Regions from separate parts of the Synechococcus sp. CBW1004 genome, predicted to be linked through region 1. Evidence: predicted binding sites of a transcription regulator. Region 1 holds the regulator's gene; each other region holds the start of a gene.
What was found. Region 1 encodes NtcA, which controls nitrogen genes in cyanobacteria. Its sites were predicted from a motif close to GTANCNNNNGNTAC; they were not measured.
Positions count from the first base shown of each region.

Region 2: the regulator NtcA is predicted to act here: its motif matches at 4,387-4,400, upstream of H8F25_RS11100 (aspartate carbamoyltransferase).
Region 3: the regulator NtcA is predicted to act here: its motif matches at 4,064-4,077, upstream of H8F25_RS16600 (P-II family nitrogen regulator).
Region 4: the regulator NtcA is predicted to act here: its motif matches at 3,995-4,008, upstream of H8F25_RS09700 (circularly permuted type 2 ATP-grasp protein).

Region 1 is NZ_CP060397.1:2,948,321-2,955,852, forward strand. It holds gene H8F25_RS13960 (cob(I)yrinic acid a,c-diamide adenosyltransferase) at 1-288, opposite strand, end outside; gene rph (ribonuclease PH) at 522-1,343, shown strand; gene ntcA (global nitrogen regulator NtcA) at 1,625-2,365, shown strand; gene H8F25_RS13975 (DUF3084 domain-containing protein) at 2,414-3,670, shown strand; gene H8F25_RS13980 (resolvase) at 3,927-4,427, shown strand; gene H8F25_RS13985 (DUF3146 family protein) at 4,405-4,662, opposite strand; gene pth (aminoacyl-tRNA hydrolase) at 4,668-5,276, opposite strand; gene H8F25_RS13995 (TatA/E family twin arginine-targeting protein translocase) at 5,295-5,594, opposite strand; gene psbH (photosystem II reaction center phosphoprotein PsbH) at 5,623-5,823, opposite strand; gene psbN (photosystem II reaction center protein PsbN) at 5,944-6,090, shown strand; gene H8F25_RS14010 (glycoside hydrolase family 38 C-terminal domain-containing protein) at 6,186-7,532, opposite strand, start outside.
Region 2 is NZ_CP060397.1:2,329,115-2,336,646, forward strand. It holds gene H8F25_RS11090 (Zn-dependent hydrolase) at 1-1,055, opposite strand, end outside; gene asnB (asparagine synthase (glutamine-hydrolyzing)) at 1,077-3,140, opposite strand; gene H8F25_RS11100 (aspartate carbamoyltransferase) at 3,144-4,259, opposite strand; gene H8F25_RS11105 (hypothetical protein) at 4,435-4,599, opposite strand; gene H8F25_RS11110 (urea transporter) at 4,604-6,034, opposite strand; gene H8F25_RS17985 (hypothetical protein) at 6,038-6,163, opposite strand; gene H8F25_RS11115 (SulP family inorganic anion transporter) at 6,226-7,532, opposite strand, start outside.
Region 3 is NZ_CP060397.1:3,494,393-3,501,924, reverse strand. It holds gene H8F25_RS16625 (hypothetical protein) at 1-243, shown strand, start outside; gene H8F25_RS16620 (23S rRNA (pseudouridine(1915)-N(3))-methyltransferase RlmH) at 391-825, shown strand; gene purB (adenylosuccinate lyase) at 836-2,131, opposite strand; gene H8F25_RS16610 (hypothetical protein) at 2,196-2,411, opposite strand; gene H8F25_RS16605 (TlyA family RNA methyltransferase) at 2,581-3,444, shown strand; gene H8F25_RS16600 (P-II family nitrogen regulator) at 3,566-3,904, opposite strand; gene queF (preQ(1) synthase) at 4,252-4,698, shown strand; gene H8F25_RS16590 (cytochrome c biogenesis protein ResB) at 4,670-6,067, opposite strand; gene H8F25_RS16585 (cytochrome c biogenesis CcdA family protein) at 6,064-6,810, opposite strand; gene H8F25_RS16580 (FtsW/RodA/SpoVE family cell cycle protein) at 6,835-7,532, opposite strand, start outside.
Region 4 is NZ_CP060397.1:2,011,589-2,019,120, forward strand. It holds gene H8F25_RS09675 (urease accessory protein UreD) at 1-421, shown strand, start outside; gene H8F25_RS09680 (urease subunit gamma) at 700-1,002, shown strand; gene H8F25_RS09685 (urease subunit beta) at 1,132-1,449, shown strand; gene ureC (urease subunit alpha) at 1,540-3,252, shown strand; gene H8F25_RS09695 (PilZ domain-containing protein) at 3,322-3,876, opposite strand; gene H8F25_RS09700 (circularly permuted type 2 ATP-grasp protein) at 4,058-5,569, shown strand; gene H8F25_RS09705 (alpha-E domain-containing protein) at 5,563-6,555, shown strand; gene H8F25_RS09710 (transglutaminase family protein) at 6,559-7,503, shown strand.

The DNA of each region.
Region 1 (7,532 bases):
GCTGCCGGCCACCCCCTGTTCCACACCTCCCCGCAGGAACTGGCTCACCAGCACGCGGCTGCCCAGGCCGGCCGTGCGCAGGGCCTGGCTGAACACCGCCGCCATGCTGCCGCGGAACGGCGCGGTGTGGATCTGCAGCAGACCCTCGGGCTGGGGCACCAGCTGCACGGGCGTCGGCGTCGGCAGACCGGTGAGCCGGGGTGCTCCGCTGCCCTGGTTGTGCACCTCGCCGCGGCCGTGACCGGAGGGGCGGGAGGGCTGACGGTGGGCAGGGAGGCTGACGGTCATTCGGGGAAGCGGTCGGAGCCTGGGGCAGGCGGCCGTGGGTGGGTCCTGTGCCGGGAGGGCCGCGGGCGCCGAAGCGTCCCCGGCGGGCGGCTGGCTGCGCCGCGCCGGGGAGAGCGGCCGGGGTGCCGCTGAACCTGAATGTAGCGGCAGGGACAGGCTCTGCACACCACCGGTGGCGCAAACAGACGTACCACCGCGGCGGCCTAGCCTGCCTGCAGCCGCCCCGTCTGTCCTTGATCCCGTCCGTTCCGCCGGTCTCGCCGCCCTGGCCTGAATCCAGCAGCGACGTCGCAGGCGAGGGGCCTGCCACCACGGCCGAGGCCCCCGGTCCACGCCGGGACGGCCGTGCTGCCGATGACCAGCGGCCGGTGCGCATCGTCTGGGATCCGATGGGGTTCGCGCTCAGCTCGCTGACGATCGAGACCGGCCGCACCCGGGTGCTCTGCAGCGTGTGTCTGGAGGAGGATCTGCCCCGTTGGCGGCGGGGCTCCGGCAGCGGCTGGCTCAGCGCCGAATACCGGCTGCTGCCGGCCTCCACCCCCAGCCGCCAGCCGCGCGAGCTGATGAAGCTCTCCGGTCGCACCCAGGAGATCCAGCGCCTGATCGGCCGCAGCCTGCGGGCCAGCCTCGATCTCGCGGCCCTCGGAGAGCGAAGCCTCCTGGTGGACTGCGACGTGCTCCAGGCCGACGCCGGCACCCGCACCGCCGCGATCACGGGCGCCTGGCTGGCGGTGGCCGCCGCGCTCGAGCGTCTGCAGCGCCGGGGCGTGCTCAGCGCCTCCCCCCTGCGTCAGCAGGTGGCCGCCATCTCGGTGGGGTTGGTCGAGGGCCAGCCCCTGCTGGATCTGGACTACAGCGAGGACAGCCGCGCCGACGTGGATCTCAACGTGGTGATGGACGGAGAGCAGCGTCTGCTGGAGATCCAGGGCACCGCGGAGGGCGCCCCGTTCAGCCGAGGCCAGCTCGACGCCCTGCTGGATCTGGCCGGTGTCGGCATCGCCCGGCTGCAGGAGCTGCAGCGCCGGGCGCTCACCGAGGCGGCGCCGGCTGCCTGAGGCGGGCATACCCCCTCCCCAGGCCCCGGAGGCCCTGGCGCCCGGGATTCACCTGTCGGGTCACTGCCGGTGGCCGGCATCGAGGCTGGTGCCCGGCACTCCCGTCGCCAGAGCCAGGAGGGCGCGTCGGCAGCAGGCGTTCAGGTGGCCTGCGCCGTCCTGGCTGGCGCTTCCACCGTCGTGCGGGTTGTCGCCGCTGCTGCCTCGGCGGCAAACCGTGTGGGTTGCTACAAGGCATGGGCGGAACGATCCGTAGCTTCCGATCACTTCAAGCCCTGCCGATGGTCGGCGCCACCCGCGGGTTCAGCCGCTACGCCAATACTCCTTCCACGGGCACCCCTGGGGCCGGTCTCACCGCCCCCGGCGCGCCGCCTCCGAGCACCACCCTCGCGGAGGTGATCCGCTCCCTTGCGGGCAGCAGTGTCGAATCGGTGGAGCGGGGCAAGACGATCTTCTTCCCCGGTGATCCCGCTGAGCGGGTCTACCTGTTGCGTCGTGGCGCCGTCCGCCTGTCGCGCGTCTACGAATCGGGCGAGGAGATCACTGTGGCTCTGCTGCGTGAGAACAGTCTGTTCGGAGTGTTATCGCTGCTCACCGGCCAGCGATCGGATCGCTTCTATCACGCGATCGCCTTCACGCGGGTCGAGATGATCACCGCTCCCGCCACCTCGGTGCGGCGCGCCATCGAGCAGGACGCCAGCGTCGGCCTGCTGCTGCTGCAGGGCCTCTCCTCGCGCATCCTGCAGACCGAAACGATGATCGAGACGCTCACCCACCGCGACATGAGTTCGCGGCTGGTGAGCTTCCTGTTGGTGCTCTGCCGCGATTTCGGCGTCCCGAGCAGCGAGGGCATCACCATTGATCTGCGCCTCTCCCACCAGGCCATCGCCGAGGCGATCGGCTCCACCCGCGTCACGATCACCCGCCTGCTGGGAGATCTGCGCAACGAGGGCCTGCTGCAGATCGACCGCAAGAAGATCACAGTGTTCGACCCCATCGCTCTGGCGAAACGGTTCAGCTGAAGCCCCTCCGGGGCCGGCAGGGATACTGGGGCGTTCCTGGAGGAGGGTGTGTCCGGCTGGCTGCTGATCCTGGCGTTGCTCGTGCTGGGCGGTGTCCTCTCCACCCTCGGCGACAGGCTGGGCAGCACGGTGGGCAAGGCCCGGCTCAGCCTCCTGGGGCTGCGGCCGAAGAACACCGCCGTCGTGATCACCGCTCTCACCGGCGCCCTGATCAGTGCCGTCTCGCTCGGGCTGATGCTGCTGGTGAGCGAGCGGCTGCGGGTGGGGCTGTTCGAGCTCGACCAGCTGCAGGAGCGTCTGCATCAGAGCCGCATGGCCCTCGAGCGCAGCAGTGCGGACCTGCGCCGCAGTCAGGCGGAGCTCTCACGCGCCGAGCAGGGGCGCCGCCAGGCTGTGAGCGGTCGTCAGCAGGCCCTGGCCAGCCAGCGGAGCGCCGAGCGGCAGCTCGCCCAGGCCACCAGTCGCGTGGCCAGCCTGCGCCAGGAGCTGCAGCCCCTGCAGCGCCAGCGGGCACGTCTGGAGAGCGAGCGCAGCCGCCTCAGCCGTGAGGTGCGCGGCCGCGACGCCGAGATCCGCCGCAATGAGGCCGAGCTGCAGCGGGTGCGCCAGCGCATCGCCGCCGGTGAGCAGGAGCTCAAGCAGCTCGAGAACAATGTCATCGCCCTGCGGCGCGGCGATGTCGTCATCGCCAGCGGTCAGCCCCTGGCGACAGCGAAGGTCCGCCTGGAGCGGGCCGGTCAGGCCCGCGAGGTGATCGACGCGCTGCTCCAGCAGGCCAACCTCGTCGCCTTCCAGCGGCTGCTGCCTGGGCAGAAGCCGGATCGCCAGATCCTGCTGGTGCCCCGCAACGACATCAACCGGCTCTCGTCGCTGCTGGCCCAGCGCGGCACCTGGGTGGTGAGCATCCTCTCCGCCAGCAATGTGCTGCGCGGGGAACAGCGGGTGCTCGCCTTCGCCGAGCTGCGCCCCAACCGTCAGGTGACGCGCCAGGGCGAGGTGCTCGCCCGCACCACCCTCGACGGCGATGAGCGTGGGGCGGAGCTGGTGCGCAGCCGCCTCAACCTGCTGCTGGCCGCCGCCTTCGCCAAGGTGCAGCGCCAGGGGACCCTGGTGGATGGCCTTCAGTTCGATGTGAACGACTTCAACGAGCTGGGCCGTGCGCTGGCCGAACGCCCCGTCGGCCAGGAGGCCAACCTCGAGGCCGTGGCCCGCGTGGATGCGGACACCCCGGATCCGATCGTCGTCGAGCTGCGCTGGGTGGGGCTTCGTGCCGGGGGTGACGGCAGGCCTCAGCGATCGCAGTGACCGTCTGGCGGCGGGTCGCGGCCGCTGGCGTGGCCGTGACAACGCTCCGGGCGGCGCACACTCGGGTGGCTTCGCGCTCGCCCGTGGCAATGGCTTGTGGGGGCGTGTGCCTGCGGTGGAGGTGCCCTGCGGACTCGGATGGTCGATGCAGGTCAGCGGCTGCCGCTGCCCCACGGGACAGTCAGGATCGATCCGTGTGCCGCGGCCCCCAGGGTGGCGGGTCTGCCGTCCTTCGTTGCGTCGCCAGCTCAGGCTCATGGTTCCCGCCGCCTTCACTCCCCGCCGCGATCCCGGCGCCGCGATCCCCTCCGAGGGGCCGCTGGCCGGCCTGGATCCTGGACGCAGCAAGTGCGGTCTGGTGCTGAGCGATCCGCAACGCCGCCGTATCCGTGTGGCCCGGGTGCTGCCGCCGGAGGCGGCCTGGCAGGAGCTGCAGCGCTGGCGAAGGCAGGACGGGCTGGTGGCGGTGGTGCTCGGGGATGGCACCGGTTCGCAGGCCTGGCAGGCGCGCCTGACCCCGTTGCTGCCGGTCTGTCTGGTGGAGGAACGGGGCACGACGCTGGCCGCCCGAGAACGCTTCTGGCAGCTCGAACCGCCTCGGGGCTGGCGTCGCCTGCTGCCGGCGGGGCTGCGGCAGCCCCCGCGCGACTGGGATGACGTGGTGGCCCAACTGCTGCTGGAGCGGTATCTGGGCCATCCGCTCGAGCGTTGCGAGGCTGATGGGCTGCCTCCGATCAGAACTTCGCCCGCACGGTGAAGGCGTAGTCGCCACCGGGTTCGAGCTGATAGTCGGCGCGCAGCAGGAAGCGAAGCAGGGCGTCCTGGATCAGGGCCCGCCCCAGCGAGGGCTCCACGCGCAGCTCGCCCCGGTCAAAGGCCCAGCAGAAGCTCCACTGGAACCCGCCGGCGATCACCTCTCCCTCCAGCACCGCCGGGCGGAAGCTGCGGCGCAGCACGCGCAGCTGGGCATGGGTGGTCGGCAGCCGGGCCATGCCCTTCAGGATGCCTGCTCGCTGATCCGGAAACCGTTCAGCCGGTTGCCGGCCCGCTCGAGGCCCTGACGGCGGATCAGATCCACGCCCGTGAGCACCTCGTCGAGCACCTGATCCAGGATCGGCCGCTCCTCGGCGTTGAACCGTCCCAGCACGTGGGACACGGTGCGCTCGCGCCGCTGGCTGGGGTCTCCGGCCGGGGCACCGATGCCGATCCGCAGCCGTGCGAAGGCCTCCGTCCCCAGATGGGCGATGGTGCTGCGCAGACCGTTGTGGCCCCCGGCACTGCCCGAGGCCCGCAGGCGCAACCGGCCGAAGGGCAGATCCATGTCGTCGACGATCACCAGGAGCTGCTGGGGGGTGAGGCCGAACCAGTCGAGAGCGGCACGGATCGAGCGGCCGCTGTCGTTCATGTAGGTCTGGGGCTTGAGCAGTCGCACACGCCGGGCGCCGCTGCCGACGTCGGCGAGCAGCCCATGCAGCCGGCCCTGCTGGCGGTAGCTGCCACGTTCGTGCTCCACGAGACGATCGAGGGCGAGAAAGCCGACGTTGTGGCGGGTGTCGCTATAGCGATCGCCGGGATTCCCCAGGCCGACGAGCAGTTGCAGATCCAAGCGTGGCCAGACAGGAGCTCAGCTGGCTGAGGCGCCGCTGGGGGACGAGGCTTCGGTCGCTGCCGAGTTGGCGACGGTGGCTGTCCCGACTTCGGCGGCAGCGGTTGTGGTGGCGGCTGCCTGCGACTGAGAGGACTCCGGCGTGGCGTCCAGAGCGGTGCGGAACTGCTCTTCGAAACCCTGGGAGGCGGACTGGAGGCCCTTGAGGGTGCGTCCCAGGGTCTTGCCCAGTTCGGGCAGGCGCTTGGGGCCGAACACAAGCAGAGCGATGGCGGCGATCACCGCCATTTCCGGCAGGCCGATACCGAAGACGTTCATGGGAGAGAGGGTGCCGCCGCGGGCGGAATCAGCCGATGCCGTTCCAGTTGACGTTGATGCCTTCGAGAAGCAGCGACTTGTTGTACAGCTGCAGGATCACCAACAGGAACACCAGGAACAGCGCCATGAACACGCCCATCACCGGGGTGGTGCCCCAGCCCGGGACCACCTTGCCGTACTCGGAGTTCAGCGGACGCAGGATGTCTCCCAGGCGGGTGCGTTGAGCCATGGCCGATCGAAGCTCTCAGGCTGGAGGTCGTGGCCGGTAGTGTACGAGCCTCGGCGGCCCCTTCGTTGGGCCTGTCGAGAGTTGTGACGCTCCCGCTGCCTTTCCCCCCCCCCGTACCCCATGGATCCCTCCAGCACCTCTCCGGCCCTGTCCGTGGCGATTGCGGTGCTGGTGGTGCTGCTGGCTCTGACCGGTTTCGGGATCTACACCGCCTTCGGGCCCCCGTCGCGGGGTCTCACCGACCCCTTCGACGACCACGACGACTGAAGCTGGCTTCAGGCCCTGCCTGCTCCAGGGCGCCAAAGCGGTCGGGGTTCTGTATCAGGTCTCCCCTGCCCACTCCGCTCCAGGGCTGGCTGTGGTCAGGCTTCTGGCTCACAGACGATCCGCCAGCAGCAGAGCTCCCACGGGCGGATGAGCAGCGGATCAGCGCCGGTCGGCTCCGGCGTCGGCTGATCCAGTGCGTCGACCCGCTGCAGCACCCGCCAGGGAGCGGGCAGCCGCAGCCGGTGACGGCAGGGGCCCTCGTTCTGCACGGTGAGGATCAGCGCCGCCGGTTCCTCCTGCGGCTGCGAGAGCAGCGCCATGGGCTCCACCCCGGCCATCGGCCCGGCTGCACGCAGGCCCACGAGGCGCAGGTCGGCCTCCAACGCCGGGAATCCCGGCCAGGCGCCTCGCCGGCGTGACGTAAGCGCTGGTTGCATCGACGCCTCGGGTCTTGGCGGGGGCACGGACGCTGCCTGCGCCCCGGCGCTCCTGGTTCTGCAGGCTGTCTTGGCCTCCGTGCTCTGCTCGGCCGTGCGCTCCTCCGGAGGGTGGGCCGGTCGCAGCCACAGCGGCTCGCGCAGTCGCCTCGCCTCCTTGGGCACCCCGGCCTGTCTCCAGCCGCCCGAAGCGGGCATCAGGGCCAGGCGCTGGCGCTGCCAGCCGTTGTCGGCGCCCGGATCAGGCCAGGTGGGAGCCCGCAGCAGGGAAACCGTCAGCCGCTCCGCTCCAGCCGAGACCCCCTGAGGACCATCGAGCAGCACCGCCAGCTCCGGGGCGGCGATCCAGCTCAGGGCCGTGACCTCCCAGCGGGCCTGCTCCCGCGGTGTGCGCGGCTCCGCCGGGCGCTCGAGCACGCCACCGGTGCAATCCGCCGCCCAGCGGGGCTGGGGGGCCGCCAGGGGAATCTCCAGCTGCAGCAGCTCATGGCGCTGCCGCCACCGCACGCTCAGCATCAGTTCGAGGGCGGGGCTGCCCGCCAGCAGGCGCAGGCTCAGCCGCAGATGGCTCCCGCCGCACCGTCCCCGCCAGACCAGCTCGGCGCACAGGGGGCCGTCGGCCTGCACGGTCGGGCCCGGCTGCCAGTTCCATGCGAGCGGATGGTCGCGATGATCGGGAGCCAGGTCCCAGGCATCCCAGAATTCGCCCTGATCGCGCCAACGGCACCAGCGCAGCGGGGCGCCGAGCAACGCCCGGCCCGTGGCGTCCCACAGCTGCTCCACGCCCTCGGCTCCGCAGCGGGCGCTCACCAGGCCATTGCCCAGTCGCCAGCACCCCTCTCCTTCCGCGGTGAGGGTCACCGGCCCTTCGATCGGCAGGGGGGCCGCCACCTCGCCTGCCGCCGCGCGCGAGCGCCGCAGGGCCAGGGCAGAGACGCCGGCCTCCAGCGGCAGCTGCACCCAGACGCCCCCCTCTCGGGCGGGCTGGCCCTTCAGAGCCCTGCC
Region 2 (7,532 bases), 620 kb from region 1:
TAACCCAGGTCTGCAGCGCAACGGGCAATGGTGGCCATCACGGTGGGGTCCGCCGGTGTGGGCTGCACTTCGAACTGGGGTTCGATGACCAGACGACAGCCGCTGCTGGCCTCGATCCGTTGCAGCTGCTGACGCAGCCCTCGCTCGAGGGCGTTGAGCACCGCGCTGCTGAGATCGCGCAGGTCCACGCTCAGTACCACCTCGCCGGGCACCACATTGGCGGCGTTGGGCCACACGTCGAGGCGGCCCACGGTGGCGACCGGCTGCCCGGGATGGCCAGCGGCGAGCTGTTGCACCGCCAGCACCACCTGGGAGGCGGCCACCAGGGCATCCTGGCGGTCGTGCATGGGGGTGGTGCCGGCGTGGTTGGCCTGCCCCTGCACGCGGATCGTGAACCGCCGCTGCCCCACCACGCCCTCCACCACACCGATCGTGTGCTGGCGCTGCTCCAACACACCGCCCTGCTCCACGTGCAGCTCCAGAAAGGCGGCAATTTCGCCGTCGCTGCGGCGGGCCTCGGCCAGATGGGCCCAATCGCCACCCAGATGGGCCAGGTTGCGCTCAATCGATTCGCCGTTGCTGGTGGTGTAGGCGTCCGGATCGGCGCTGGCGGCACCGGTCATGCCCTTGCAGCCCACCATCGTCGATTCCTCATCGGCGAACACCACCAGTTCCAACGGGTGGCGCAGCTGGTGCTCACAGTCCTGCAGGCAGCGCAGCACTTCCAGCCCGGCGATCACCCCCAGGGCGCCGTCGTAGCGGCCCCCCGTGGGCACCGTGTCGAGGTGGGAGCCCGTGACCAGGGCCGGCAGGTGGGGCTCGGATCCTTCGCGGCGCGCGATCAGGTTGCCGGCGGAATCCACCCGCGCCGTGAGCCCGGCCTGCAGCAGCCAGCTGCCGAGCAGTTCACGGCCCTGCCGGTCTTCAGGGCTGAAGCCACGCCTGCAGATGCTGCCGTCGGGCTGGGCGCCCACTTCAGCCATCGCCTCAAGCGCCGCCAGCAGGCGGAGCCCATTGGGCTGAAGACGTGGCGCGACGGGGGACGCCAGAGACAAGCGGTGATGACCTCAGAAAGCTCAACAGAGAATCTCCGGTCGCCGAGCGCTCTCCTGTAGTGACGATGACACTTCAGGGTGCCAGCCCAGCGCATCGGCCATCGCCCTGGCCTTGGCCGGGATGTCGGTGGCGATGAACAGGCGGTGCAGCATCTGCACGCCCAGCAGGTGGTTGATGACCGCATCCAACTGCACCCGTTCGGCATCGGAGGTGGCGGGGTCATCGTGGCGTGCGAACAGACGGTTCACCCCCTCGGCGCTGAGCAGCCCCGCAGCGGCGATGGCCTCGGGGTTGAGGTGGGTGTCGGCCAGCTCCTTCATCTGCTGCCATTTCTTCGGCTCGGTGTGGGCCGGTGGCGCCATGAAGGCAAATTTCTCGCGCTTGTAGAGCACCTCCGGCAGCAGGCCCGCCATGGCCTCGCGCAGCACATATTTCTCTGTTTTGCCCTTGATGCGCAGCTCCGGCGGCACCTGCACCGCCACTTCGGCGAGGTGATGATCGAGAAAGGCAGGGCGAGCCTCCATCGAGTTGGCCATGTCCACCCGGTCGCCGCCCCAGGTGAGGATCTGCCCCTCGAGCATGGTCTTGATCCACACGTACTGGGCGCGATCGAGCGCGTGGCGCCCCTCCAGCTGTTCGGGGTTGAGCTCGGCGGCGATTGCCCTGCCGGGTGAATAGCCCTCCAGGGCCGTCCGATGCTCGTCGGCCAGGAGCTCCGGCACCAGCGGTGCGCAGGCCAACCAGGGCTGCAGGCAGCTTGGCGTGAAGCCCACCACGGCGGTGAGATCGGGATCATCGATCTGATCCGCCGCCAGCATGGCGCCCTGCACCAGGGCGTTCGACTGATCCAGCAGCTGCTGGCAGCTGCGGCGTTCCTCCTCGGGCAGGTCGTCGAGGCCGTGCAGGTACATGTCGCGGCGGAAGGCGGGATAGCCGCCGAACAGCTCATCGGAGCCCTCGCCCGTCATCACCACCTTGTAGTCGACATCGTTGACGTGGCGACTCATCAGGAACTTCGCCACCGCCAGGGTGTTGTAGATGGTGCGTTCGGTGTGCCAGAGCGTGCGCTCCATCCAGCCGTAGAGCTGCTCGCCGCTGAGGCGCAGCACATCCTGCTCGGCGCCGGTGGCATCGGCCATCTCCCGGGCGATCGGCGTCTCGTCGTAGCGGGCGTCATCGAAGCCGATCGTGAAGGCCTTGACCGGGGTCTGACTCACGGCGGCAGCCAGCCCCAGGATCGAGCAGCTGTCGATGCCGCCGGAGAGGTAGCAGCCCACGGGTACATCGGCCACCATTCGCAGTTCGACCGCCTCGAGCAGCGCCTCACGGATCGCGGCAATGTGGTGCGCTTCGCCCAGGCTGCGGTCGCGCTCGTGCTCACGCGGGAAGTTGAGATCCCAGTAACACCATTGCGAGACCTCGAGCTGCCCGTCGCGCCGCTGCACCTTGAGCACATGGCCGGGTCGCACCTGCTGAATGCCGGCGAAGGCCGTGCTGCCGGGCACCATGGTCTGCATCAGCTGGTGGAACAGGCCTTCGGAGGTGAAGCGCCGCTCCACGGCCGGGTGGGCAAACAACACCTTCAGTTCCGAGCCAAACACCAACCCCTGCGGCGTCAGGCACCAGTACTGGGGCTTGATGCCGAAGCGATCGCGCACCAGGTAAAGACAGTCCTCGCTGCGGTCGTAGAGGGCGAAGGCGAACTCGCCCCGCAGTTGCGGCAGGGTGCTCTCGAGGCCCTGCTGCTGGTAGAGCCGCAGCAGGATTTCGGAGTCGCTCTTGCTGGTGAAGCGCATGCCGCGGGCGGTCAGGTCGGCGCGGATGCGCTGAAAGTCGTAGAACTCGCCGTTGTGCGCCATCAGCAGCTGGCCATCGCCGCTGATGAACGGTTGGCGGGCGCGGTTCTCGTTGAGATCAATGATCGAGAGGCGGGCATGGCAGAAGCCCACGCCGGCATCGTCGATGCCGCGCACACCGAAACCATCGGGGCCGCGGTGCACCTGAATCGCGGCCATGTTCACCAGCAGCTGCGGATCCACCGCCTCCGCAGGGTTGTTGTGAAAGATGCCGCCGATTCCGCACATGCTTCAGATCACATCCATGACGCGGTCGGTGCGGTTCACCAGGCAGGTCAGCAGCGCCATGCGCAGGAATACGGCTCCACGAGCCTGGCTGAAATACCAGTTGTGCGGCGTGTCGTCCATGCAGGTGCTCAGTTCCGGGCCACGGGCGAGGGGATGCAGAACGATGGCGTCGGCTTTGTAGGGAAGATCGCGCGTCAGGCGAAAGCAGCTGCCGTGTACTTCATAGCTGTCACCAACCCAGGCGATGGCATTGATGTAGATCACATCGAGCTCAGGAATCTCGCGATGCAGATTGGTGCTCAGCCGCAGCGTCAGCCCCGCCTGTTGCAGCTCCTCTAGCTGCCCTGGATCGAACAGATCATCTGAGGGGTGCGTCGCTGCGTCGTGGATGATCACCAGCTCGTCGACGATCTGGGGGAACTTGGCGAGGATGTGCAGCAGCGATCTCACCGTGCGCATGCGATTGGGAATGCCCACGATGCCGATGCGGATCCTGGAGCTGGCGGGAACGTTGGTGTTCGCGAGGCTCGGTCTCCATTTGAGCAGGGTGAACAGGTCGGCCATCGCCTGGGTGGGGTGCTGGTCGATCCCATTGCCCGCATTGATGATCGGGATGCGCAGCGCCTCCGTCATCTCGTAGACGGCTTCAGCATGGTTGTCGCGCAGCACCACACAGTCGCCATAGTTGTTGAACATGTGGGCGACATCGGTGAGCGATTCGCCCTTGGCGATGCCGGTGCTGCTGCGGTCGGTGATGTTGATGGAATCCCCGCCCAGGCGGTGCCAGGCACTGTCAAAGGAAAGGCGCGTGCGCGTGCTGGGCTCGTAGAAGGCGTTGATCAGAATCTTGCCTTTGAGGGGTGTGTTGTGGGTGATGTAGCGCTTGGGATTGCTCTCGAACTTGGCCGCCAGCCGGAACAGCTGCAGCAGGGTTTCGGCGCGAAATGGCCGGATTGACACCACATGCTGATCCGCCAGGTCGTGCAGGGCTTCGCCGTCTTCCTGGATGTTGCTCAGCAGCGCCTGGGGCTGGGTGGCGCCGTAGGTGTCAGGGCCGAGGGGGCGAAACCGGATCGAGGCGGCTGGATCGGCATGCTTTTCGGGTGTCAGGATCACCATGAATGCGAGGGCTACAACCAGGGCAGCGAAGCGTGTTGCGCTGCACTTCTGCGTTTTTAACACCATGCATGAACGTGCTTCCGCCTTGCACGGATCGCAAGCGAATCTTCAAATTTGACCTGATTTGGTAGCGGTTGATACAGAGTAATGGCCTGACTTTCCCGGCATGGCCGCCTCACCAGGCTTTGCCTGAGCGCCATTCGTGCCACCAGATCAACAGCAGCACCACCACGGCCAGCGCCAGAGCGGCAAGGCTGCCGTAAACCACCAGACGCAGCAGCTGCAGACTGGCCATCCAGCTGGTGCTCGCCAACACGGTCGGTGCCAGGCCGTGAAGCATCGGGTCAGGCCTCCCTGAGAAGGTGCCACTGGAAGCGCTCGGGCCTGAGGCTGCTGCCCACGGCCATCACCAGCGCCGAGACCGCGGTTGAAAACAAGGCGGCGCAGTACGGGGCGATCTGCACATAGGCCACCAGCCCCACGGCGCTGCCCGCCAGCATGGCCGCGATGGCGGCGTGGCGGTTGGCCTGTGACCAGTAGAGCCCATAGGCCACAGGCCACACGGTCGAGGCCACCAGGGCGCCGGTGAAAAACAGCACCGAGGCCAGCGAATCGAGCCGCGGCCACGACAGCACCAGGGTGAGCAGGCCGAGCCCCACCACCACCAGCTTGGTGGCCTGGCGCAGCTGGGCATCGCTCAGCTGCGGGTTGAGCAGTTTGAACACCACATCCTCGGCGACCAGATCGGCGGTGGAGGCCAGCAGCGAATCGAGTGTCGAGGTCAGAGAGGCGAACACCACCACAAACACCAGCGCGGCGCCGCCGGCGCCCAGCAGCTGTGAGGCCATCACCGGGAACACCATGTTCACCTGGGGCAGCGCAAGGTTCTGCGCCAGGGCCACCAGGCCGAGCGAGCCCGTCACGATCGGCACGGTCATCCAGGCCAGGCCGCCCAGGACGAAGGCGTTGACGACCACCGAGGCGCGGCTGGAGAACACCCGCGACCACCAGATGTTGTTGTGAAACACCTCGCCCATCGAAAACAGCGCAGAGTTCCAGGCGATCAGCAGGCCCGCCGGCAGCAGCAGGTTGAGCCGATCGGGATGGCTCGCACTGAGGCTGCTGTGCACCAGCTCGAGCGGAAAGCGCTGGAACGCCAGCACCGCCACCACCACCAGCAACCCCATGATCAGCAGCGACTGGATGAAGTCGGTACCCACCACCGCACGCATGCCGCCATAGAGCGTGTAAACGGTGGACACGCCGATCACCACCACCATGCCGAGCCGGTAATCAAAGCCCGAAAGCGCCTCCAGCAGGATCCCGGCGCCCATGGCCTGGGTCATCAGAAAGCCCAGGGTGTAAACCGCGGTGATCGCCATGAACACCCACCAGGCGGCGCGGCCGTAGCGCAGGCGAATGAAGTCGCCGCTGGTGCGCCCGTGGGGCATCAGCCTTTTGATGCGGATCGCCAGGGGTGCGAACAGGATCAAGCCCAGGCCGGCCAGGGCATAGCTGAACATCCCCCAGAGGCCATTGCGGTAGCCGAATTCGGGGGCCAGCAGGGTGGTGTTGCCGGTCACCCACGACGCCATCAGCGTGGCGGTGCTGAGGGCCAGGCCGATGTTGCGGCCGGCGAGCATGTAGTCGTCGGCGTCGCCCTTGCCGCCCCGTCCCCAGGCCACACCAAGGGCGATCCAGAGCACGGCGAAGACCACCACCAGTGCCCAGGCGATGCCGGGCGACAGCAGCGGTGTCACAACCCCACTGTCCATGTCTCAGTGCTGCTCCCAGGGATCGCGGCCGCGCCACTGCAGATGGCCTCGCACGATCATGGCCGTGGTGGAGGCGGTCACCACCGCGCCCACGGCAAAGATCAGCAATGCTTGCTGCAGGGCATCCATAGGCGTCGCGGGTTCAGGTGGGGCTCCTTGTCACCTTGACCAGAGCCGTCAGGGGCGTCAACTCACGTTACCCGCGCCGCGTCGAGCTGGGCGATCGCCGCCGCGCGGCTGGGCAGCAGTTGTGCTGATCCGTAGCGCGACACCCCGAAGCGGTTGAGTCGGTCACGGAACCGCGCCTGGGGCACGGCGATCAGCACGCGCCGCCCCTGTTTGGCCGCGTCACGGCACAACGCATCGATGGCCAGTGATGCGGTGACTCCCAGATGGCTGACAGCGCTCAGATCAAGCACCAGGCAGCTGTAGGCGGTGCTGTCGCTGAGCAGCTGGGTCAGGTAGCGGCTGGCGCCGAAGCTGAGCGGCCCTTCGAGCCGCAGCAGCGCCGCCGATGAACCCGCCTGCTCCAGCAGCTGCTGTTCCTGGGGGCTCAGGGTGCTGAGATCATCGCCCCCTGCCAGTCGTTGTGTCGCCTGCTGGAGCGCGTCGGCCTGATCTTTGATGGTGATGATGTTGGCGATCGAGACGCCGATCACGACGGCGGTCACGAGATCCCAGAAAACGGTGAGCAGCAGCACCAGCCACATCAACCCCGTGGCCTTCCAGGACACCTTCGGAGCTCTGTGCAGGAAGGGCCAGTCGATGATCTCGAGCCCCACATGGAGCAGGATTCCCCCCAACACCGCCAGTGGCACCAGCGAGGCCAGCGGTCCGGCGCCCAGGGTGACCATCAGCAACGCGGCAGCATGCACCATGCCCGAGAGGGGCGTGCGGCCTCCGGCCTGCACGTTGGTCACCGTGCGCATCGTGGCGCCCGCTCCGGGCAGGCCACCCACCAGAGCGGCGGCCATGTTGCCGATGCCCTGGCCGATCAGTTCGCGATTGGAGTGGTGCTGGGTGCGGGTGATGTTGTCAGCCACCAACGAGGTGAGCAGGGAATCGATCGACCCGAGCACAGCCAGGGTGATGGCATAGCCACCGATCAGGCGCAGGTCGTCCAGGCGCAGCTGGGGCCACTGCAGGTGGGGCCAGCCCTGCGGAATCGCCCCGAGCCTGGTCACGGCGTCCTGCGGCAGCAGCAGGCTGAGGATGCTGATCAGGATCAGCGCCAGCAGTGGTGCCGGCAGCCAATGGCTCCATCGCTTCGGCGTCCAGCGCACAACGGCGAAGCTCGAGGCGCCGACCAGCAGCGCCACAGGATTGATGGAGCCGACCTGCTGCGGCAGAGCCGCCAGGATCTGCGGAATCGAGCCCCGCAGTTCCAGCCCCAGCAGCACGGGCAGCTGCAGCAGCACCACGATCACGCCGATGCCCGACATGAAGCCGGAGATCACCGAGTAGGGAATCTGAACGATGTACTGACCGAGCCGCAGCA
Region 3 (7,532 bases), 550 kb from region 1:
ATGTTCTCGCAGGCGGAATGCGACCAGGCCGCGGCGGTCTCCTCGCCGATGACGCCCTGGGCTCACATCCTCGGCGTCGATTTCGAGCTCGACTCAGTCCAGTACGTGGCCGATCCCCGCACCGAGGCGCTGCTGCGGGAGCGGGGTCTGCTGCGCGCCGATGACAGGGCCGAGGACTTCGCCGAGATCTACGCCAACCTGATCGCCGAGATCCGCATCGAGCTGCGGGTGCGCAAAGGCTGAGTCTCTGAATCCGGCCTGACGCGGCGGCACGGAGCCTTGAGCGCTGCGCAGCCCGGCTGCCCCCTGCCGACTTGCCTCGTCCCGACAGCCACAGCCTGAGGAAGGCTTCCCTCGCCGTAGCCTGCGGCGTCTCCGCGCGGGCCCATGATCAATCCCTCCCGGATCCGGATCCTGGCGGTGGGCAAGGTCCGCAAGGGCTGGCTCAGTGAGGGGGTGGCCCTTTATCTCAAGCGTCTGCCGGGCCTGGACGTGGTGGAGCTGCGCGATGGCGGCATGGAGCGGGAGGCCGCGGCGATCGGCGCCGCCCTCCTTCCCCAGGAGCGCCTGGTGGTGCTCAGCGAGGAGGGCCAGACCTTCACCTCCACAGCGTTCGCCAGCGCCCTGGAGGGCTCAGGCTCGGAGCGGCTGGCCTTTGTGATCGGCGGCGCCGATGGCCTCGATCCGGCCCTCAAGGCGCGAGCCAGCTGGCGCCTGAGCCTCTCACCGATGACCTTCCCGCACGACGTGGCCAGGCTTCTGCTGCTCGAGCAGCTCTACCGGGCCCTGTCGATCCAGCAGGGCGGGCCGTATCACCGGGCCTGAGGCCTTCGACTCAGATCCCCAGCCGCTGCCAGATCACATCGAGATTGGCCTGGTGGAGATCGGTGGAGAAGCACTCCGCCAGCTGCTCGGCGCTGAGACGTGAGGTGACATCGGGATCGGCCGCCAGATTGGCGCGGAAGTCGCCGCCGGCGGTGTTCCAGGCCGTATGCGCGTTGCGCTGGACGATGCGATACGCCTCCTCGCGGCTGATGCCGCTCTCCACCAGGGCCAGCAGCACCCGCTGGCTGAACACGACGCCCCCATAGACATTCATGTTGCGCGCCATGTTCTCGGGGTAGACGCCCAGGCCCTTCACCACATCGGTCATCTCACGCAGCATGAAGTGAAGCGTCACCGAGCAGTCGGGCAGCATCATCCGTTCCACCGAGCTGTGGCTGATGTCGCGCTCATGCCAGAGGGCGCAGTTCTCGAGCGCCGCCACCACGTAGCTGCGCAGCACCCGCGCCAGGCCGCTGATGCGTTCGCTGCGGATCGGGTTGCGCTTGTGGGGCATGGCCGAGCTGCCCTTCTGGCCCTTGGCGAAGTTCTCCTCCACCTCCAGCACATCGGTGCGCTGCAGGTTGCGGATCTCGGTGGAGAAGCGCTCCAGTGCTGCGCCCACCAGCGCCAGGGTCTGCACATATTCGGCGTGGCGATCGCGGGAGATCACCTGGGTGCTTGCGGTGTCGGGCACCAGGCCCAGCCTGGAGCAGGCGATCTCCTCGACGCAGGGATCCGTGTTGGCGTAGGTGCCCATCGCACCGGAGATCTGGCCGACACTCACCACCGCTTCGAGCCGCTCCAGCCGCTCGCGGTTGCGCTCCACCTCCGCCAGCCAGCCGGCCACCTTGAAACCGAAGGTGATCGGCTCGCCATGGATCGCGTGGCTGCGGCCGATCATCACGGTGCCCTTGTGGGCACGGGCCAGCTCGCGGATCGCCTCGGCCAGACGGTCGAGCTCGCTGCGCAGCAGCCGCACCGAGGCCTTCATCTGCAGCGCCAGGCCGGTGTCGAGCACATCGGAGCTGGTCATGCCGACGTGGATATAGCGGCCCGCATCACCCACGTGCTCATTGACGTTGGTGAGGAAGGCGATCACGTCGTGGCGCACCTCTGCCTCGATCTCGAGAATGCGCTCCACCGAGAAGGACGCCTTCTCCTTGATCGTCGCCACCGCCTCGGAGGGCACGCGCCCCAGCTCGCAGTTCGCCTCCGTGGCGGCGATCTCCACATCAAGCCAGCTCTGGAACTTCGCCTCCTCACTCCAGATCTGGCCCATCTCGGGCAGGGTGTAGCGCTCGATCAAGGCCGGTGGAAAAGTGTCGTCGATCCCAACCTACGGACTCGCCGATCAGGTCTTCCCCGGAGGCTCAGGCGACGGCGGTGAGCTGGCGGTGGGCCACCTCCCAGTGCACCAGACGGCCCCAGGCCTGCTGCCGCACCCAGCAGCGGCCGCCCCGGCAGCGGATCAGCTGGAAGGGGGGGAGATCCTCAGGCTGGTTGCGGAGCTTGACGAAGGCTCCCGGTTGCAGCAGCTCCAGCACCGTGGACGTTGCCGCAGCGCGGAGCGGCTGTGGAGCAGTCATGCCGTGGCCAGTCGGTTCAGGAGCATGGGCCATCGCGTCTGGTGCGGGAGTGGCGCCATCTTCCGGCGACTTTGGGCAGCGCCGGCGCTCTCTCGGATTTTGTTCGGTTTCGTCTGTGGTTCGATGAAGAACGGAAACGGACTGTGATGCATCGGGGGAGTGGCGGTCCATGGCCCGCAGGCAGCGTCTTGATCTGGAACTGGTGCGGCGCGGCCTGGCCGCCAGCCGCCAACAGGCGCAGCAGCTGATCCGCGCCGGCAAGGTGCGCGGCGGCGATCAGCTGCTCGACAAACCGGGCACGGAGGTCCTGCCCGATCTGGAACTCCATGTGGAGACGCCACCACGCTTCGTCTCCCGCGGCGGCGAGAAGCTGCTGGCGGCACTGGAGGCATGGCCGATCCAGGTGCAGGGGCGGATCTGCCTCGACGGCGGCATCTCCACCGGCGGCTTCAGTGACTGCCTGCTGCAGCACGGCGCCCAGCGCGTCTATGGCATCGACGTCGGCTATGGCCAGACGGCCTGGAGCCTGCGCACCGACCCCCGCGTCGTGCTGCGCGAGCGCACCAACCTCAGGCACCTGCAGCCGGCCGATCTCTATGGCCCGGGCAACCCCTGGCCCGATCTGGCGGTGGCCGATGTGTCCTTCATCTCACTGACCCGGGTGCTGCCGGCGCTCCGGGGCCTGCTGCGCTCAAGAGAACAGTCCGCAGTGCCGGCCGCAGCGGAACCGGAAGCGGTGCTGCTGGTCAAACCGCAGTTCGAAGTGGGTCGTGAGCGGGTCGGGAAAGGGGGCGTCGTGCGCGACCCGCGTGCCCACTGCGACGCGATCCTGACGGTGATCGAAGCGGCCGGACAGCTCACCTGGGCGCCCGCTGGGCTGGTGGCCTCTCCGATCACCGGACCGGCCGGCAACCACGAATACCTGCTCTGGCTGCGAGAGCCTGATGCGCTGGCCGCGGCTGCGGCGCCCCTGCTGACGGAAGCCGAGGTGAACGCCGTTGTGCAGCGCACCATGGCTGGGAAGGGGGGATGAGCGCCGCAACAGGCGAGGCCGCCCAGACGGCATCACCCCTGGAACAGTGTCGACACAACGCGAGAGGAGAGGGCACCTGAATCGCTTCAGGCTCCGTCTCCCCCCCGACCATCGAAGCGCGTCAGATGGCTTCGCTGTCGCGATCGCCAGTGCGGATGCGGATCACGGCATCGATGGCGCTGATGAAGATCTTGCCGTCGCCGATCTCGCCGGTGCGGGCCGCATCCTGGATGGCGGTGACCACGGTGTCGACGCGATCGTCATCGACGACGATCTCGAGCTTGAGCTTCTGCAGGAACTCGACGGTGAACTCGGAGCCGCGGTAGCGCTCCACCTGGCCCTTCTGGCGGCCGAACCCGCGCACCTCGCTCACCGTCATGCCGACGATGCCGGCGTTCACCAGGGCGATCTTGACGTCTTCCAGCTTGAAGGGACGAATGATGGCCTCGATCTTCTTCATGGGTGAGGGGTTGTCTCAGTTGGAGTCTGGAGGGCTGGCAGGAGCAGGGCAAGCCACCCTGAGCACTTCGCGACAGGGAAACGGCGGAATCCCGGCGCCTGAAGTGCGGGCCCGGGTGAACGGGCAGGGTCATTAGGCCCGAGAGCGACGAGAGTCGTCGTAACCGTTGCTACGCAGGAGGCGCCATCGCCGGAGCGGCTCCACCGGAACCGGGAGCCACCCAAAGGCAGCGCCCTGGGCCCTGAGCGACGCTGCATGCGCAGCCGGGCACGCACGGGCACGCCGCCGCCGGCCGGCCCGGACCGATCCAGTACGGTCCGGGAACGATCGATGTGTCTCCAGGGCCCATGGCCACCGCCACCAGTTCCAGCGTCTCCAGCGCCGAGGCCAGCAGCGTCTCCGAGCAGACCCGCACGCCGCTCTACGGCGAGCGGGCCATCGCCGAGGCCCAGCTGATCTGCTTCGACAACCCCCGGCCTGGGCGGGCCTACGAGGTCTCGATCGAGCTGCCGGAATTCACCTGCCTCTGCCCCTTCTCGGGCTATCCCGATTTCGCGGTGCTGCGGCTGCTGTACCAGCCCGGTCCGCGGGTGCTGGAACTGAAGGCGATCAAGCTGTATGTGAACAGCTACCGGGATCGCACCATCTCCCATGAGGAGGTGGTCAACCGCATCCTTGACGACCTGGTCGCGGCCTGCGATCCGGTGTGGATGGAGCTGGTGGCGGACTTCAACCCGCGCGGCAATGTCCACACCGTCGTGCGGGTCAGTCACGGTCAGCGGCAACCCTGCTGAGCAGCTGCGGCAGCTCAGCCGCGAAGGCGGTGAGATTGCGATTGCACAGGCCCGCCACATGCAGGCGAGCAGCCGCGGGCTCACTGATCGCCCAGAGCTGACGGGTGGCCAGCAGGCTCAGTCCGCCCCCCATCAGGGCAATGGCGAAGCCGGCGTAGACCAGCGGCACGCCGGGGTCGCGCTTGAGCAGGATGCCGCTGGCGGGGAGCACCGAAGCCACCCTGATCGGCAGGCCGAGCACCTCCTGCGCCTCGCCCCCAGGCACCAGCTGGGCCACTCGGAGGCCATCCGAACCGAACACCTGAACGGGCCCCTCCTCGCTGGAGAGGGTGAGCAGCACCGGCTCACTGCCATCCGGCCGGGTGGGCATGACCACCCCCCAGACCTGCTCACCCAGCTGGGGAAGGCTCTGCAGGGGAAGCTGCAGCACCGGGCTGCGGCCCAGCTGGACGTTGAGCGCCGCCAGGGCCCAGTCAGCCTGATACAGAGTCATGCCGCGGTGGCGCAGTGGGTGATTGACGCTGATCTCAGCTCGCAGGGCCCTGGGGACCACCTCGCCGCCGTCAGGGACGGAAGAAGGGGAGGGGAGACCTTGATCCGGCTGGGCAGGAGCCGGCACGGCATCCGGCCCTGGCGGGATCAGGCGCAGCTCGGAGCGGAACTGCTCCGGCCGGCCCGCCGGGTCACGCTCGATCGCGAAGGCGTCGAGAGCCACCGTCAGCTGGGTGCGGCCGCGGCTGTCCATCAGCTCAAGCTCACGGCCCGGCGCCAGGAACTGCTCGAGCCGCTGACCCCCGAGAGCGCCCCAGGCGGCGCCCACCATCAGGACGACCAGGCCCGCATGCACCAGCAGCGGGCCGACGCGACCGGCCACGCCACGACGGGCGGCGAGGCGATCGTCCTGGCGGCGGATGCTCCACCCCTGACGGCGCAGCTCCAGATCCAGCCTCTCCAGTGCGGCCTGGGAATCGGCGCAGACCAGCGTCTGGGCGACACTGAGCTTGCTGAGCTGACGCGGTGAGCGGTAGTCGATCCAGCGCAGGGAGGCCGAGAGCGCTGGCCACTGACGCCGCCAGCTGCATAGCAGCAGGGAGAGACCCAGCCAGGCCAGCAGGGCCAGGAACCAGCCGCTGGAATAGACGTGATCCAGTTGCAGCGCCAGCACCCCGTCGCCATGGAGCAGCCCGAGCCAGGGGGCCGGGTCGTAGCGCTGGTGATAGAACCCCTCGCTTTCCTGCTGGGGAATCGCCGTGCCGATGCCGCTGCCGAGAGCGATCAGAAGCAGCAGAGCGATCGCCAGGCGCAGATCGGAGATCAGGCCCAGCAGGCGCTGCAGCGGGCGCCAGGGCTGCGGGGCCGATGCGGTCATGGGATCTGGGCGAGCAGGGTGAGACAACCGGTGGTGAGAAGAACCACACCGCTGAGCGGTGGGATCCATTGCCCGACGCGCCGCAGGCGCAGCAGCGAGGGCAGGATGGCGGCGGCGGTGCCGGCCAGGAGAAGAGGGATCACCTGCCCGGCCCCGAAGCTGATGAGCAGCAGCATGCCCGTCAGAGGCCGGCCGTTCTGGGCGATCCAGGCCAGCAACACCGCGAGCACAGGCGTGGTGCAGGGCGTGGAGGCCAGTCCGAACGCCAGGCCGGCCGCCAGCGGGCCGAGCGGAGCAGGCACAAGACGTCTCCAACGCTCCGGATCGGGACCGGCGGGCAGGGGGATGGGGAGCAAACCGAGCAGGTTCAGGCCCATCAGCACCGCCACGACGGCGACCAGCAGGGGGATCTGACTGGGCAGGCTCCCATACAGGCGTCCAAGCAGAGCGCTGCCTCCGCCCAGCAGCACCAGGGCCGCGACGATGCCGGCGGTGAAGCTGAGGCTGCGCTGCCAGGGCAGTGAGCGAGCCTGCTGAGGCAGGGGGGCGGTGTCGCCCCCGAATCCGGCCAGATAGGCCAGGGTGACAGGCAGCAGCGACAGGGAACAGGGTCCGAGGCTGGTGAGCAGCCCTCCGGTGAAGACCAGGCCCAGGGTGAGCGGTCCGGGGTGGGAGAGGGAGTTCTGGAGCAGCAGTTCACCGCTGCGACCCCAGTCGGCGAGCAGCAGGGCCGGGCTGAACATGGCCGTAGGAAGGCCGACGGTGGATCAGCCTATCGAGGCGGGGACGGAACGCTGCCGGCGGGGCCGGTTCCCCTCGAGGCCGGTGGTCTCCAGGGAACAGCGGATCAGAAGACCGGCCACGAACAGGCTGCTGAGCAGCGAGTTTCCGCCGTAGCTGATCAGCGGCAGCGGCAGACCGGTGGTGGGCATGGCGCCGCTGGCCACTGCGATGTTGAGGATCGACTGGCCGACCAGGAGGGTGGTGCAACCGATCGCCACCAGGCGGTGCTGGTTGCTGCGGCAGCTGAGGGCGATGCGGAGACCGACGAAGCCGAAGACCATCAGAAACAGCAGCAGCATCAGGGAGCCCACGTAGCCGAACTCCTCAGCGAACACCGCGAAGATGAAATCGGTGGTCTGGATCGGCAGATACTGCAGCTTCTGGGTCGAGAGACCGAACCCCTGGCCCAGGGGGCCACCGGAACCGATCGCCAGCAGGCTCTGCACCAGCTGGTAGCCGTCTCCCTGTTGATCACGCCAGGGGTCAAGGAACGAGGTGACGCGCAGGCGCTGATATTCGTTCACCATGATGCTGAACGTCCCGAGCAGTCCACCTCCACCGGCAGCCCCGAGGAGCAGGACGAGGGGCAGGCCGCCGGCCAGAGCCATCAGCCAGAGCAGCAGGCCTATCAGCGCTGCGGTGCTGAGATTGGGCTGCTTGAGGATCAGCAGCATCACGGCTC
Region 4 (7,532 bases), 940 kb from region 1:
GCGCCCTGGCCCTGATGGGCCTCGCTGGGAGCTGGTGGACCGGCTCGAGCTGGCCGATGCCGCCCTGCGGGATGGGCACGGCATGGGGGGCGAGCCGGTGTTCGGTTCGTTGGTGTGGGCGGCGCCGCAGCCGCTGGCGGCAGGAGCACTGGCGGAGCTGCTCGCCGAGGGGCGGCGGGCCCGCGTCGGCCTCGTGGGAGAGATGGAGTGCGGCGGGCTGGATCAGGGGGTGGTGGCCCGCTACCGCGGCCCCTCCACCACCGCCGCTCGCACCTGGTTCACCCGGCTCTGGGCCGCCATCCGGAGCGCTCGGGGTCTGAGCGCTCCGGAGCTGCCGCGCTGCTGGCCCTTTCAGGAGGAGCCCCTGGTGCTTCAGCCGCCTGCGGCGGAGCGGCAGGCTTCAGGCGGGGGGCATCCCTGACCAGAGTCGCTTGTTGCGGCAGGGTGCGGCCCGTTCTCACGGCCGGTGGCCATCGGAGCGGCGCTCCGATAGGAATGGCTCTCCCCGAACGGGCAGAACCGGGAGACGCTGCCAGAGTGAGGGCACCGCGTTTCGGCCCCCGGCGGCCGCGGGCGCGCTGCGGTTCCGTCGTCGCCGTGATCCATGGCCCTGACCCCGCCCGTCCCCCTGCGATCGCGGCCGGGCTCCCCTCCTGCAGTCTCCCTCCTGAAGCCACGCGCCCCTGAAGCCCTGCTCCGATGCATCTGACCCCTCAGGAAAAGGACAAGCTCCTGATCGTCACCGCCGCCCTTCTGGCGGAGCGCCGTCTCAACCGGGGTCTGAAGCTGAACCATCCCGAGGCCGTCGCCTGGCTCAGCTTTCTGGTGCTGGAGGGGGCCCGTGACGGTCGCAGCGTCGCCGAGCTGATGGCCGAGGGCACCACCTGGCTGCGGCGCGATCAGGTGATGGAGGGCGTTCCCGAGCTGATCCCCGAGGTGCAGATCGAAGCGGTCTTCCCCGACGGCACCAAGCTCGTGACCCTGCACGATCCGATCCGCTGAGCGGCTGCCATCGCGATGCAGCAGCAGCGCCGTCGCTTCCCCGGCGGCAGGACCCTCTCCCCTCCCGGCCCGGTTCTGCCTCTCCCCACGCTCACGTCCCCTGTCCGTCCCCCCTCACCCCCGCCACCGATGCCTCCCCTGATCCCCGGCGAACTGCTTCCGGAACCCGGCGAGCTCGAGCTCAACGCCGGCCGGCCTGTCACGGTGCTGACGGTGGCCAACAGCGGCGACCGGCCGGTGCAGGTGGGCTCCCACTTCCACTTCCACGAAGCCAACGACGCCCTGCGCTTCGATCGCGACGCGGCGCGGGGCCTGCGGCTCGACATCCCGGCCGGCACCGCCATCCGTTTCGAGCCCGGCGACAGCCGTGAGGTGCGCCTGGTGCCCTACGCGGGCGATCGTCGCGTGTTCGGCTTCAACGGCCTGGTGAACGGCCCGCTCGACTGAGTTCCGTGCGGGTCGAATGTGCCCGATGCCCGCTCCGCCGTTCCCTCCCATCCGCTTCATCCCCAGGCTCCTGCTCCGCACGCACCCGCCATGCCCTACCGCATCAGCCGCCGCGCCTACGCCGAGACCTACGGCCCCACCACCGGCGACCGGCTGCGCCTGGCCGACACGGAGCTGATCCTGGAGGTGGAGAAGGACTTCACCACCTACGGCGATGAGGTGAAGTTCGGCGGCGGCAAGGTGATCCGCGACGGCATGGGCCAGGCCCAGACGCCCCGCAGCCAGGGCGCCGTGGACACGGTGATCACCAATGCCCTGATCCTCGACTGGTGGGGGATCGTCAAGGCCGACATCGGTCTGAAGGACGGCCGCATCGTGGCGATCGGCAAGGCCGGCAACCCCGACATCCAGGACGGCGTCACCATCGTTGTGGGGCCCGGCACCGAGGCGATCGCCGGTGAGGGGCACATCGTCACCGCCGGCGGCATCGACACCCACATTCACTTCATCTGCCCGCAGCAGGTGGAGACGGCGCTGGCCAGCGGGGTCACCACCATGCTCGGCGGCGGCACCGGTCCGGCCACGGGCTCCAACGCCACCACCTGCACCCCCGGGGCCTTCCACATGGCCCGCATGCTGCAGGCGGCCGAGGGCCTGCCGGTGAACCTGGGCTTCTTCGGCAAAGGGAACGCCAGCACCCCCGAGGCGCTCGAGGAACAGATCCGCGCCGGGGCGATCACCCTCAAGCTCCACGAAGACTGGGGCACGACCCCCGCCGCGATCGACTGCTGCCTGTCGGTGGCGGATCGCTTCGACATCCAGGTGGCGATCCACACCGACACGCTCAACGAGGCGGGCTTCGTCGAGGACACGATCCGCGCCATCGGCGGCCGCACCATCCACACCTTCCACACCGAAGGCGCCGGCGGCGGCCATGCCCCGGACATCATCCGCGTCTGCGGTGAGGCCAATGTGCTGCCGAGCAGCACCAATCCGACGCGCCCTTACACCCGCAACACGCTCGAGGAGCACCTCGACATGCTGATGGTGTGCCATCACCTCGATCCCCGCATTCCGGAGGACGTGGCCTTCGCCGAATCGCGCATCCGCCGCGAGACGATCGCCGCCGAGGACATCCTCCATGACATCGGCGCCTTCTCGCTGATCGCCAGCGATTCCCAGGCCATGGGGAGGGTGGGTGAGGTGATCACCCGCACCTTCCAGACCGCCCACAAGATGAAGGTGCAGCGCGGCCCCCTGGCGGAGGATTCCAGCCGCAACGACAACACCCGCCTGAAGCGCTACATCGCCAAGGTGACGATCAACCCGGCGATCGTGCATGGCATCGACAGCCAGGTGGGCTCGATCGAGGTGGGCAAGCTGGCCGACCTGGTGCTGTGGAAGCCGGGCTTCTTCGGGGTCAAGCCCGAACTGGTGCTCAAGGGCGGTTCGATCGTGTGGGCGCAGATGGGCGATGCCAACGCCTCGATTCCCACCCCGGGGCCGGTCCATGGCCGGCCGATGTTCGCCGCCTTCGGCGCCGCCCTGGCCCCCAGCTGTCTCACCTTCGTCAGCCAGGCGGCCCTCGAGGAGGATCTGCCGCGCCAGCTGGGCCTGAAGCGCCCCTGTGTGCCGGTGGTCAACACCCGCGGCGGCATCGGCAAGGCCAGCATGAAGAACAACAGCGCCCTACCCCGGGTGGAGGTCGACCCCCAGACCTACGAGGTGTTCGCCGACGGCGAGCTGCTCACCTGCGAACCGGCGGAGGTGCTGCCGATGGCGCAGCGCTATTTCCTGCTCTGAGTGCCAAGGTCCGGGTGAGATCAGGCGGGGCGTTGAGAGTCCTGGCCTCGGGCCGGGTCGCCCGGGCCGTCATTCGTTGGCCCAGGTTTCCGTGTTGGGGTCGCGGCGCACGGTGCGGCGCTCCAGCTCCAGCCGCGGCACCCGGGGCAGCAGCTCCAGGAAGGCCAGGCCCAGGGTCGTGAACGCTATCGAGCTGCGGCACCAGCGCATCACGCTCTCCAGCCGCAGCTGGCCGAAGTCGGGGTGGCAGCGCACATCCATCTGCAGATGCTGCTCGGCAGGCAGCTGCATGGGGCCGGACACCATCAGGCAGAGGCCGCCGCGGCTGATGTCGAGGATGTCGGCCAGGAACCAGCGCCCCTGTGGCTGGCCGCCGGCATCAAGCAGGCGCAGGGCGATCGGGCGGCTGGCCTGCACCGGGTAGCGCTCCAGCCGCCGGTGCTCCTGTCCCAGCCATTCGCCGCGGTCGGGGGGCGCCAGCAGCACACAGGGATCGCTGGCCGCCGGGGGCGCCGTCTGGGGCGGGGAATCCGCGGATGACGGCGGCTCCGGATTCGCGTCGAGACGCCCCGCCAGCCAGGCCCTGGCTTCGGCGTCGCCGCTGCTGGGCTGGGGCTCGACCATGACTGCTCCCACTGCCCCCATTGTGCCCCGATTCTGGCCGGTGAGCTCGTCGTTGCCCGATCAGAGGGGCGGCCTGTGACCTGAGCTCCGATCGGCCCTGGCCTGACGCCCTCAACCTGTAGCAACAGGCACCGGGCGGGCCGCTGCCGCGCTGCAGGATCGCGCCAACGGCAGCCCGTTCATGTTCACGCATTATCGGCCCAACCACGGGTACGACGAGTACTTCAGCTCCGTCGATCAGCCCCGCGCCTCGCTGCGTCCCCTGCTCTCCTCGCTCGGGCAGATGGGCCTCGCCCAGCTCAACCAGAACCACGCTGCCGCCGCCATGCTGCTCAAGCGGCTGGGGGCCACCTTCCGGCTCAATGACTCCGGCAGCAAGGGAGTGGAGCGGATTCTTCCCTTCGACCCCCTGCCACGCCTGATCGGTGCAGCGGAGTGGCAACGGTTGGAGAAGGGGCTGATCCAGCGCCTGGAGGCCATCGACCGGTTTCTGGCCGATGTCTACGGCGAGGGGCGGATCATGGCCGATGGCGTCGTGCCCCGCGAGGACGTCGAGAGCTCCCACGGCTGGCGACCCCAGATGCAGGGAGTGACGCCGCCGCTGGGGCGCTGGTGCCACATCTCCGGACTGGATCTGGTGCGCGATGGTGAGGGCACCTGGCGGGTGCTGGAGGACAACCTGCGCTGCCCCTCGGGGGTGGCCTATTTCCTCGAGAACCGGCGGGTGATGAAGCGCATCTTCCCCAGCCTGTTCGCCGGCCGCACCGTGCAGCCGATCGACAACTACGCCTCGCAGCTGCTGCAGACCCTGCGCGAACTCGCCCCCTGGACCGACACACCGAAGGTGGTGCTGCTCACGCCGGGGGTGTTCAACAGCGCCTACTTCGAGCACAGCTACCTGGCCCAGCAGATGGGCATCCCCCTGGTGGAGGGTCGCGATCTGGTCTGTGAGGGGGATCGGGTGTGGATCCGCAGCACCAGCGGCCTGGAGCCGGTGGATGTCATCTACCGCCGCATCGACGATGACTTCCTCGACCCTGATGTGTTCCGCTCGGATTCACTGCTCGGGGTGCGCGGGCTGATGTCCTGCCTGCGGGCCGGTCGGGTGGCGATCGCGAATGCGCCCGGCACCGGCGTGGCCGACGACAAGCTCATCTATGCCTATGTGCCGCAGATGATCCGCTATTACCTCGATGAGGAGCCGATCATCGAGAACGTGCCCACCTACCTCTGCTCCCGCCCGGATGATCGCGCCTATGTGCTCGAGAATCTGCCCAATCTGGTGGTGAAGGCCGTGGCTGAAGCCGGCGGTTACGGCATGCTCATCGGCCCCCACGCCAGCCGCGAGCAGATCAGTGAATTCGCCGCCAAGATCGAGGCCGATCCGCGCAACTACATCGCTCAGCCGACGCTGGAGCTCTCCACCGTTCCCTCGCTGAGTGAAGGAGAGATCTATCCCTGCCATGTCGATCTGCGCCCCTATGTGCTGCGGGGCAAGGGGGCCTGGGTCACCCCCGGAGGGCTGACGCGGGTGGCGCTGCGGCGCGGCTCGCTGGTGGTGAACTCCTCCCAGGGAGGCGGCTGCAAGGACACCTGGATCATCGATGATCGCAGCGAACCGGGTCGTGATCCAGCCGGCCAGAGCCAGAGCTCCGCTGCCGGGGCCTTCGGCCTGGAGGTGTCCTCATGCTGAGCCGCGTCGCCGATTCGCTCTACTGGATCAATCGCTATCTCGAGCGCGCCGAGAACATCTCCCGCTTCGTCGAGGTGAGCGAGGCGATGGCGCTCGACTGCCCGCCCGGCAGTGCCGAACCCTGGCTGCCGCTGATCGATGCCAGCGGCGACCGGGAGCTGTTCGATCGCCTCTGCCCCCGGGGCACTCCTGAGGATGTGGTGCAGTTTCTGGTGCGCGATGAGCGCAACCCCAGCAGTGTCGTCAACTGCATCGCCATCGCCCGCGAGAACGCTCGCCAGATCCGCGATGTGATCACCACCGAGATGTGGGAGCAGATCAACGCCGTCTACTGGAACCTGCAGGAGGACAGCTTCTGGCATCAGCCGCCCCAGGAGCAGCTGCGCGAGATCCGGCGCGCCTGCCAGCTCTTCTACGGCATCACCGATGCCACCCTCAGCCGCGATCTCTCCTGGCAGTTCAGCCGGCTCGGGCGGCTGCTGGAGCGGGCCGACAAGACGACCCGCATCCTCGACGTGAAGTACTTCCTGCTGCTGCCCAGCCCCGAGGAGGTGGGCGGCGTGCTCGATGAACTGCAGTGGATCGCCCTGCTGCGCACCGCCGGTGCCTATCAGATGTTCCGCCAGTCGCAGCAGCGGGCGATCGCTCCCGAGCCGGTGGCAGCCTTCCTTCTGCTCGATCCGATCTTCCCCCGCTCCGTGCGCTACTGCCTCGAGCGGATCAGCGAGACGCTGCGCATCATCCGCGGCAGCTCGGTGCCGGGTTGCCCGGACGACCTGGAATGCCTGATGGGCCTGGTGCTGGCACGCTGGAGCTACACCCGCATCGAGGAGCTGATCGCCACCGGTCTGCACGAGGCGATCGACATCCTGCAGCAGGATCTCAACCGCCTGCATGACCTGATCGAGCAGCGCTATTTCATCGCTGCCAGCCCCGCGGCCCCCACACCCCGCGTCGCCGTCAGTCTCCAGCTTTCCCGGTCCTAGGCCATGCGCGCTCGCGTTCAACACACCCTCACCTATCGCTACAGCACGCCGGTGCTGCTGGGGCCGCATCGCTTCTGCCTCAAGCCCCGCGGTCATGGTTTTCAGCGCCTGCTCGACTTCCGGCTGACGATCAGCCCCCAGCCCTCCTGGCTCTATCCGCTCGTCGCCGCCAGCGGTGATGAGATCCTGCGGGCCCGCTTCTTCGGCAGCACCGACCACTTCGAGGTGCGCGCCATCAGCGAGGTGGAGACCCAGTGGCCGCCCGATCTGCTCCAGTGCCTGGAGGATCGGGAACCGGCCCTCCCCTATCCGGTGGGCCAGCTCAACAGCGACCTCGCCGGCTCCCTGCAGGGCTGGCTGCCCAATGGCCAGCACGATCCGGCGGCGGTCGATCTGGCCCAGGAGGCGCTGATGGGCAGCGATCAGCGGGCCCTGATGTTCCTGCAGCAGCTCGTCGAGATCATCCAGGACCGGGTCAAATACACGCAGCGCCATGTCGGCCCTGCCTGGCCGGCGGGCCGCACCCTCAAGGAGCGCGTGGGCTCCTGCCGGGATCTGGCGATGCTGATGATCGAGGCCTGCCGCTGCGTCGGGCTGCCGGCCCGCTTCGTCAGCGGCTACCACCTGGTGGAGCCGAAGCCCGAGCGTTACGACCTGCATGCCTGGGCCGAGGTGTATCTGCAGGGGGCGGGCTGGCGTGGCTTCGATCCCAGCGGCCGCGGCGCCATCGATGATCGCTACATCACCCTGGCCACCTCCTCCAAACCGCTGCTCACCGCCGCCGTGAACGGCAGTTTCTCGGGCAGCGAGCGGGTGGAGAGCGAGCTGGAGTGGAGCATCGAGGCGGAGGTGCTCGACGGCGACCTCGATGCAGGCGTCGGATCGCTCCCCTTCAACAGTGTCGGCTCGGTTCCGCAGGCGGTGGCCGTCTCCGGAAACCTCCCTTAAGACTCGGATCCTGTAGCGGATCCTGCAGC